DNA from 3 places in the Williamwhitmania taraxaci genome. Region 3 is predicted to be linked to each of the others. Evidence: riboswitches for the same ligand, from Rfam matches in the RefSeq annotation. Region 3 holds a riboswitch; each other region holds the start of a gene.

Region 1 (3,281 bases), on a different contig from region 3:
TCTTCATTTCCAGTAAGCGCAGCAAACACCCACTTCAATGGAATAGATACCGATCCTAGACTCAGATTTAGCGCCGTAAGAACAAAAATCCCAAGAATTAGGAGTAGTGCTAATCTTCCTGTTTTCATGGCTTCTCTTGCTTCAATATATCAAAATACACGGGATTATAGCCCTCCATCAATTCGGGGTGAAACGCTTTTAAGAGATCCGACAGCAGAACATCCGGTCTGAGCAGCCCCTCGTCGTAGTAGGCGGTGTTATTGGTATTGCAGAAGACCACCTTACGGGCCTTAAAGGCATCAAAGTCGGCATAAGATGCATACTCATCCTTCATAGTTTGATAGGAATACACCCCTTGGTAATTCTCTAATACAACCCAAAAATCGGCATGAACCGCTTGCTTATACACCGTTTCGAAGTCGAAGGGAATAGGTCCTTGGCTTTTCCGATCGGCATATAGATAGCGTGCTCCCGCATCGGCAAAGAGCTGTGCCATATAGCTATTTCCCGGCGACACATACCATATACCTTGGTAAGGTTTACTTGCAAACACGGTAGGAAGCAAGGTAGCCTCCTTTGCTTTCGCCACCAACGCTTTGTAACGGACTTCAATCTCGGAGAAATTCTTATTGGCCTCTTGCTCCTTGCCAAAAAAGAGAGCCATAAACTTGACCCATTCGGCTCGGCCCAACGGGTGTGTCTCCAAGTAGGCCGAAACGATTCCGAGGGGAACACCAGAAGCCTCAACCGGACCATACTTATTATCCTTAAAGGGAGAGACGAAGAAAATATCGGGAGAAATCTTTATTAACTGTTCGAGGTTCACTGCCATCGCTGGGCCAATCTCGGACACAAACCCTTTCTCGATTCGCGAAAGCATATATTTATTTGTAATATACTGCTTCTCCGAAACGCCAACAATGGCATCGAGAAGTCCAAGTTGCTCGGCATAGCATATCTCAGTAGCAAATGCGCAAGCCATACGTTTGAGTGGAACATCGATAACCTCCCCATCAACTGGAACGTTAGTTGACGCAGCATCCTTGGGAACGAGGTAGTATCGTTTCAGTAGAACGGCGGTATCCCAAGGGTTTATCAAATCGATTCGTGTAACATCATGGCTTTTGAACACTCTAAAAAGACGAGCATATTTAAGCGGGACTTCAACGAAACCAGAGTCGGTATTTGAATTGGAATTACCCCCACAGGAGGTTAAAATCGAAGATAGCAGCAGGACGATAGCCCCAATCAAAAAGAGTTGTTTTTTCATTATTCACCTTTATTCCCGAAAGTATTAAAACAATGGCAGGTCTTCTGGCTCGTCTCTCCTAGTGTGTCTTCCCATTATCGATTTACCGAAACAGTGACGTAATACAATAGGCATTTGAGACTTACAGCTGCGGGTACAGCCCCCGAATTTAACGGGATTCCCTATTATAACCTTGCGGTTACCAATGCACTGCAAAGGAACGCTTTTTTTGTGACTGAGAAAATATTTAACAGACACAATTATCCTAACCATAAGAATAGTTGCACAAGTAATTTAATAGAAATTGCAATTAACCCTTATACCTTAAAGAATTGGGTTAGTTCATTGAGGTTGTCGGCTTGTTTGGATAGATTTTCGGCAGTAGCGGCTATCTCTTCCGAAGAGGAAGCATTTTGTTGGGCTACCTGATCGAATTGGTTTACCGACTTGCTTACCTCGTCGGCTCCCACCGACAACTCCTTGGCCGAAGCCGATATCTCCTGAACTAAGTTAGCAGTACGCTGAATATTCGGTACAAGGCCCTGAATGATTAAACCAGCCTTTTCGGAAACCTCGGTGCTCTTTCTTGAAAGTTCATTTATTTCGGCCGAAGCGGCTTGGGCGCGTTCGGCAAGTTTTTTAACCTCTTGCGCCACGGCAGCAAAACCACGGCCATGCTCACCTGCCCTAGCTGCCTCAATGGCTGCATTAAGGGCAAGCAAATTAGTTTGACGTGAAATATCCTCCACTACAGAAATTTTATCGGCAATACTGCGCATTACCTCTACTGCTTGCTGCACCGCTTCGCCACTTTCTGTTGCCTGCAATGCGGCTTGAACAGCCATTTTTTCTGTTTGACTGGCATTATCGGAGGCCTGTCGAATATTGGCTTCCATCTGCTCCATGGAAGCAGCAACCTCTTCCGTTCCTGAAGCTTGCTCGCTTGCCCCTTGAGCCATCTGCTCCACGGCCGATTTTAACTCGCCGCCATTTGAGGCCAAGAAGACAGCGGAACTCTTAACCTGCTCAGCAATACCCCTTAACTGATCCACCATTTTCATCAAGGATCGATTCAACATCCCCACTTCATCATTATAGTTATCGTTTAAAACGACTGTCAAGTCGCCTTGGGCAACCTTTTCTACTGATTTTAACGCTTCATTTATTGGTTTGGTAATGCTCCTGCGAATAGCCAGACTGGATGGAATGATGACTAACACAAGAACTAAACCCAGCCCTATTCCAATTCCAATCAAAAGTCGAGATGAAAACGACTGAATGCTCTGTCGAATCTCTTGTCGCGCATCATCCACATTATCGACGTAAACGCCTGTTCCTATCCATGTTTCAGTGCCAGGAATCATCTCCGAGTAACTAATTTTTGCAACATCGCCTTTTCCTGGTTTAGGAAAGACATACTCAACAAATCCGCCACCGCTGGAAGCCTGTCTGAATAGTTCTTTTACAAATAGGATTCCATTTACGTCAGCAGTAGCAGCCAAGTCTTTCCCCACACGCTCTTTCTTTGTAGGAAGAGCAACGTTAACCGTTCCTCTGTAAATGAAAAAGTAGCCCGACTCATCGGCCTCAAATCGAATTTGATCAACCAAGTTTCGGAGCACAGAATCTTGCTTGCTTTGTGAAAGTGCCGGATTAATAGACTTTTGCAACAACAAGGCAACAGAGTGCGTAGCCACCTTAATTTTATCCCGTTGTCCATCAAGCATTCGTGTTTCAGTAGATTGGATTCCAAGATCACGAATGGTATTCATTCCATACCAAAACGCCGAAGAAACGATTAATACGAATATCAGAACCATTGCGAGTAGCATGGCAATTCTAACTGAAATAGGATAGTTTCTTAGCATAGTATCTGTATTAATAATCCAATCAAATTTAGGACAAAGCAACCGATAATAAAAGGGGCCGGATTAAAACCCGACCCCTTTTTGACGTATGATAGAAACTATTACTTAAATCGCCCAATTATTTCTCTTACCACCTTTACCTTCTCTTCCAGCATCTCTGTTGT
Region 2 (3,281 bases), on a different contig from region 3:
GCATTGTTAGTAGTGAATGTCATACTCTGAAGGGCATCACCAAGCACACGATTATTTGCCTTGAAGAAAACATCCGAAGTGATAGAATCGCCTGCGGCATGGTAAATCGAGATGGAGGCATTTGCGCTACCAAAGTTTCCCTCGTTAGTTATTATCATTCCTTGGGTTAAGTCGAAAGGCAACTTGGGACCCGACGACTCATCCTTTTCACATGCAGAAAAGAGTAGCGATGCACCAACCAGCGCAATCGAAAAAATGTTTCTAATTTTCATAGTCTGTTGTTATTTAGGTTAATTATTTTCCAAAAGAGAGGACAATTCCCAACTGATAGGTACGCATTGGCATTCCATAGTTCTGCATTACCACATACTCCTCGTTCCACAAGTTATCAATGCGTGCAAATCCACGTATTTCATAACTGTTTAGTTTATAGTTTGTCTCTACCGAAAGGGAAGCAATCGAAAATGGATTTATCTGGCTAGAGTGGTCGGCAACGTCATAGCGCCTACCGGTGTAGCCTTGAGTATACTTTAGGCGAAGCCAATCAAAATCAATAAATGCTGAAAAACCATACTTATACTTTGGCACATAGGGCAGTTGCTTTCCTTCCGTTGCTTGAATAGCATCTTTTTCGTTGGTGGTGTAGGTAATAGCACCCGACAAATCGGCTCCAATAGTGAACCTTTCCAAGCGCTTCTTTAAGGTTAACGAACTCTCTACACCTCTAGACCAAACTTCGTTGTAGTTTTGAGGTCTCCAAGTTCCAGAAGAATTAGGAAGCCAAATAATCCAGTTGTCTACATTATTATTGAAAGCACTAATCTTTATTGATATAAGATTTCCATTTCCAGTGTAAACGTAATCGAGTCCAACTTCTTCTCCTAAACCATTTTCAGGCTTAAGGTTTGGATTCCCCCAACCATTTCCCCAGTAAAGGTCGTTGAAAGAGGGCACCCTGTAATTTCTAGAGACATTTGCACGCATGTATAGCCCAGTCATTAACCGAAACTGACCACCAACCGACCAGGTAATGGGTGTAGACTCTCCATCAATTATCTCCTCGCGCGCACCTGCAAAGGCTTCGATACCGCCATCCTCAGTTCTAAACCGATAACCCAGCGTGGCTGCTGGTCTTAACCGTTCCTTAGGTTCAGAATAATTGGTAGAACGAACGCGCTCATAGGCCGTATTTATACCTGCTTCAAGCACGTGGCTCTGCGACATTCGATAGATGAACTCTCCTTCCACCTGTCCGTTGGTTGAGTGGTGATTCGATCGCTCCACCGGAATATTCCGGTAAGCCTGCCAATCGTTGAAGAGAGCAGCCTTAATATTAAAATCATAGCTCGTTCTATTGGCGCGCCATTGCGATGTTGCCCGAAAAAAGCTGCTGTAATCATTCTGATTGCTCGATGCCGTGCTCATCATAGCTGGATAAGCGTTATAACCATCCTGCGCCCAAAGCGCCACAACAAGCCTGTCGGCTGGCGAAACGAGGAATGAGGCGGTTTCCATGATGCCTGCCTTACGATAGTTGGCATTGGTCTGGTTCACAATGGGCTTACCCATTTTAGTTGTGTTCCTAAACTCGTAGTTGTTTTGAGCCTCACTGTAAAATAGCCGCGATGAAATGGCAAACTTTTCGCCACCATAGGTATGCTTAATAGCGGAATACGACAACCCGTAGCTGCCCACCGACTGAAATAGCTCTCCGCTATTTCCATTGCCAAAGGCCAGCTGGTTATCGAGGTGGATTACGCCGCCTATGGCACCACTGCCAAAGAGTGCGCCGTTGCCACCTTGCTGCACGGCAATTTGATCGACAAAGAAAGTAGGGATATTGCCAAAGTTAACGCCGGAATTCATGCTACTTTGAAGGTTAACACCATTCCAAAGCACAGCGGTATGCGAGGCATTCAAACCCCGAAGAGAAATAGAAGAAGTGGCTCCAGGACCATAACTATTTACCACAAGGCCGGGCTGACTGGCAAGCATATCGGAAAGGAGCAAGCTCCGGCTTTGCTTAATATCTATGGGCGAAATTATTTTTACGGAGAGACCAGCAGAAAAGCGCTTCAACTTGGAGCTAATCACCACTTCTTTAAGGGTGATGGTATCCTCAATTGTGCTTGTCACAGGAGGGATATCGCTGGGGAGAGCTAAGACTCCAACAAGAAAAATACTCAACAACATGCGTTACAAATGATTAAAATCGTTTAAGATTCAATCATCTATAACCTGCGGAATAAAAAGAAAAAGCAAGAGAATGTAAACGAATTACACTGAGCCCTTTATCCGAAAGCTATAAATGCGAAATGTTATTGGCAGGTCTTCTGACTTACTCCCCCTTTGCTGGCCTTCCCGTCTTGAAACTAGCTCGACAGTGGCTTTTTTTGATAGCAAAAGGTTTTGATGGAGTTTACAGCAGCGGAAACTGTTCAGGATTTACACCCGATTCCCTCTTCGCTCCGCCAATGGCGGAGAACCAAAACTGCGACAAAAGTAAAATATTTTATTGGTTCCGAAATCGTTATAGCACATATTCTTCAGCATAAATCACTTTCCCTTATTGCCCAAACTGTTATCTTTTTCCAATCAAAAAGCCAATTGTTTTGTTGAAGATTTTATCTTTGCCTATATCTCACTTGCAAAACTAATGACGCCCGAAGAAAGACCCAGAGAGCACAAACAGGTTATTTACCGATTTAAAGCACTGCTTAAATCCGGCATGCATATCCTTGACAATAAGGACATTCAGCGCATAAAGGAGGCCTACAAATTGGCAGCGGAGGTCCACAAGGATATGCGTCGATCGTCGGGTGAGCCATACCTATTTCACCCTGTGGCCGTAGCTCGAATTGTGCTTGAGGAGATTGGTCTTGGGGCCACATCAGTGATTGCAGCGCTCCTTCACGACACCACACGGTTCGGTGGGCTTACCCTAGCCGAGATAGAGCAACGATTCGGCAAAGATGTTTCGGCCATTGTTGCCGGATTGAACCGTATTGCTGAGATTAACCATTCAAAGGATGCCGACCAAAGCGAGAATTACCGAAACCTGATCATCTCCATTTCGGAAGATATACGTGTAATCCTGATTAAGCTGGCCGACAGACTTGAAATTATGCGGTCGCTTAATCACTTTACAAAAGAACAACAGGCATCAAAAGCAAGAGAGACGTTTAACCTCTACGCCCCATTAGCCCATAAACTAGGTCTCTACAAGGTGAAGAGTGAGATGGAAGACCTCTCCATGAAGTTTACCGAAAACGAGGCTTACA
Region 3 (3,281 bases):
GGCTACCTCGTTGGCGGTAAACAGGTGGCTGTAAGAAGCCCACAGCTGCAAAGAGGAGTTCCATCCGGCCAGCTTACCAAAATCGAATGAGCCACTGCTCTCCAACCCTTGAATTGTATTTGAAGGGGCATTTTGATAGTTGACCCGAGCATCAATGGTATCGCCACTGGCTGTTAGTTCAAGGCTTGTAGCCGGAATAAACTTCTCAATAGAGTTGTTCTTGTAGGTAGTCCAGAAGTAGGATAGCTCAGCACTCCAAAGTCCGGCCTTATCGCCATAGGTAACGCCCAACTCGCGTGTAAGGCTCTCCATATTTTTAAGCTCCGCATTGCCTGCGTAAATTGTTACATGTTTCGGCTTTTTGGAAAACACCTCATTGTACCCTGCCACCGAGTAGATATCGGCGGGTGAAAAGCCATAGCCAACGGTTCCCTTAAGGTTTAATCCGGGGAGAACCTGATAGCGCAACCCGAGGCTGGGGCTAAAGAACTGGTTGTTCTCGCTTCGCTCCTTGTAGGTCATCAACTCGGTTTCGAAAACCTTATACTGAATGTTATCGAAACGAACTCCACCCAAGATAAATAGCTTATCGGCCACCAGGTTGATGTTGCCTTGAGCAAACACCCCGGTGGTAATAAAGGAATAGTTTGGCTTGTAGGGAGCCACTCGGGAGCCATCCTTTTTGAAGCGACGGGAATCGAAATTGCTTTGGTTGTTCTCCAGCCCGAAAAAGAAGGTATTACTCCCCATGGTTACCATGTCGGTAACCTGCACGCCCTTCCAAGCGGTTGTTTCGTTGTATGACTTATATGGGTGAATCAGCGCAGAAGGAACCCCTTCGTAAGTAGTCATGTTTTTAGCCAGCTGAAAACCATAAAAAACGCGCAGTGTAAGTGTATTGGTTGGCGCAAGTTTGCCTGTAAGCGAAATATCACTGCTCAGGCGCGATACGTCTTTTAGTCCAGGTTTGTTAGAGCCATCCTTTATATCGCCGGGATCCTCAACATCATCGGCAAAAACTCCATCTACGGAAAAATCGAGACGCCAATCGGAGGAGAGCTGCACGCCAATCCTTCCGCGGCTTCCATAGCGAGTATACTTGGTGTTGGGTCGAACATCGCCATCGCCACGGTCGTCGGTTTCGACCATAGTGGAGTCGCCCTTGGAAAAATAGCTGCTTATTTCGTCGAAACCAAGAGCATCGCGGAAGAGATTGTTCTTGCCAATTTTATAGTTCTTGTTTCGCTGATAGCGGTTTAGGCTGAAGTCGAAATCGACAGGGCCAGAAATGGTTCCGCCAACCTGAGCCGAAGCTTCGGTTTGTTGAAAAGAGCCATAACCAACCGTGCCCTTACCCTGCAATTTTCCGCTCGACTTGCGAGTGATGATGTTAACAACCCCACCCACTGCCTGTGGGCCGTATATGGCCGAGGCGGGACCCTTAATAATTTCGACCCTTTCCACTCCCGTAAGGTCGATCATGGCAAGGTTCGTGGAAGCCGATGGACGACCATCGATGAGCACCAGCACGCGCTGGTTGAGACCGCTTGTAGCCGGACGAAAACCACGAATACCAACACCTGAAAGCATACCTGGATATTGGATTACATCCAAGCCACCCTCCTTTTTCAGGATGTCGGAGATATCGGAGGTTCCAGCTCTTTCAATTTGTTCACGGGTAATAACTTCGACCTTTTGCGGGAGACGATCCCGAGCGATTTGCTTACGAAAAGATGATACGGTTACCTCCTGTATGGAGATAGTATCGGATAGCTGCTCTCCGCGAACGAATCCCGATGCAGCGACAATCATTACTATTATCTGAAAAAAACGTTTCATTTCTGTTGTCAGCGGTTAAGTTTATACAAACCATAGCCGAGTCCGACGAGCTAAATCACGATGGATCTACTCTTCACCCCGAAGACTATGCATACACAATGGATGTAGGCAGGTTTCCTGACTCATCTGCCGCAAGCGTTAGCTCGCGATTGCCTTGGCCTTCCCGTTCCGTGCACAGAACAGTGACCATACTAAGGCAACACCTCAGATTTACAGTAGCGGGGGCTGCTCCCGATTTCAACGAGATTCCCTTTTAAAGGATGGTTTACACCATCCTCACCTACATCGATACACTATAACTGAGACGCACAATTGTGCATCTTTACAATATGCTTTAAAATTCACATGCAGGCTAAGGCGGCGCAACATGGCCTTTTATTCTATTCAGCTGCGGTTCGCGCCGCCAATTGTTCGATTTCTCTTCACCGTGGGCTTGCATAGCATTAGTTCGATAAATCGACCCAATACGATGCCACCAACGGCTATTATATATCGCCCTTTCAGGGCTTAGAACGCATCAACAGCGCATCCTACTTTCAATCCTCCACTTACCCTCCATTCACTTACCCTCCATTCACTTACCCTCCATTCACTTTTCACTTTTCACACTTCTCCCTACTGCTCCATCCAATGGTAATACTTAGGCGTATGATTCAACTTCAGTTCGGGATGAGCCAAGGAGAGGATATCGGCTAGGATAACGTCAGGTTCGAGGAGCCCCTCCTCGTAGTAGTCGTTATCGTAGGTGTTGCAGAAGATGATTCGATGCTTCTTGAATGCGGCAAAGTCGGCAAAGCAAGGATTCTCCTCGGCCAATCTAGCGTAGTTAAACTTTCCTTGGTAATTCTCGTGCATCAGCCAGAGATCGGCTTTGGCGGCTTTGGCATACACCGATTCAAAGTCGAGGGGTTGTGAGCCAGACTCCTTCACATCGGCCCATAGGTAGGAAAGACCTGCATCGGACATAAAACGGGCGGCATAGCTTTGCCCGCTTGGCATATACCAAATCTCCTTAAACGGTTTTCCCGAGAATACCGTTGCTTTCACCGCTACGGTTCGGCTTATGGCAGCAAGCCTTTCGTAGCGGTGAGCAATGGTATCAAATATCGTGTTGGCCTCGGCCTCTTTTCCCACAAACAGAGCCATAAACTTAAGCCACTCAGCCCTTGCAAGCGGATGCTCCTCCATGTAGCTGCAATCGATAGCCAACGGAATCCCTGAGGCCTCTACTGCGCCATACTTATTATCCTTGAAGGGAGATACAAATAGCACATTAGGATTAACCTTTAGCAGAATATCCATGTTGATGCTGTGGGACGGACCCATTTCGAGGGTTTTTCCCGCAGCAACCTGTGCTCGAATGGCTTTATTATTGATATACTTCAGCTCGCTTACGGCTGTAATCCTATTCACCACGTTCAACCGATTGGCTAAGCACACAT

What was found. Region 3 has a riboswitch for cobalamin ahead of BLS65_RS10515 (TonB-dependent receptor plug domain-containing protein). Riboswitches for the same ligand answer to the same signal wherever they lie in the genome.
Region 1: linked by a shared signal. The riboswitch ahead of BLS65_RS15075 (ABC transporter substrate-binding protein) and the one ahead of BLS65_RS10515 (TonB-dependent receptor plug domain-containing protein) in region 3 are both predicted to bind cobalamin.
Region 2: linked by a shared signal. The riboswitch ahead of BLS65_RS06590 (TonB-dependent receptor plug domain-containing protein) and the one ahead of BLS65_RS10515 (TonB-dependent receptor plug domain-containing protein) in region 3 are both predicted to bind cobalamin.

The regions. Positions count from the first base shown of each region.
Region 1 is NZ_FMYP01000076.1:7,095-10,375, forward strand. It holds gene BLS65_RS15070 (iron ABC transporter permease) at 1-128, opposite strand, end outside; gene BLS65_RS15075 (ABC transporter substrate-binding protein) at 125-1,270, opposite strand; cobalamin riboswitch at 1,288-1,471, opposite strand; gene BLS65_RS15080 (methyl-accepting chemotaxis protein) at 1,567-3,117, opposite strand; gene BLS65_RS15085 (phosphomannomutase/phosphoglucomutase) at 3,219-3,281, opposite strand, start outside.
Region 2 is NZ_FMYP01000018.1:37,699-40,979, reverse strand. It holds gene BLS65_RS06595 (DUF5074 domain-containing protein) at 1-272, opposite strand, end outside; gene BLS65_RS06590 (TonB-dependent receptor plug domain-containing protein) at 295-2,193, opposite strand; cobalamin riboswitch at 2,307-2,505, opposite strand; gene BLS65_RS06585 (RelA/SpoT family protein) at 2,657-3,281, shown strand, end outside.
Region 3 is NZ_FMYP01000037.1:6,736-10,016, reverse strand. It holds gene BLS65_RS10515 (TonB-dependent receptor plug domain-containing protein) at 1-1,839, opposite strand, end outside; cobalamin riboswitch at 1,930-2,138, opposite strand; gene BLS65_RS10510 (ABC transporter substrate-binding protein) at 2,455-3,281, opposite strand, start outside.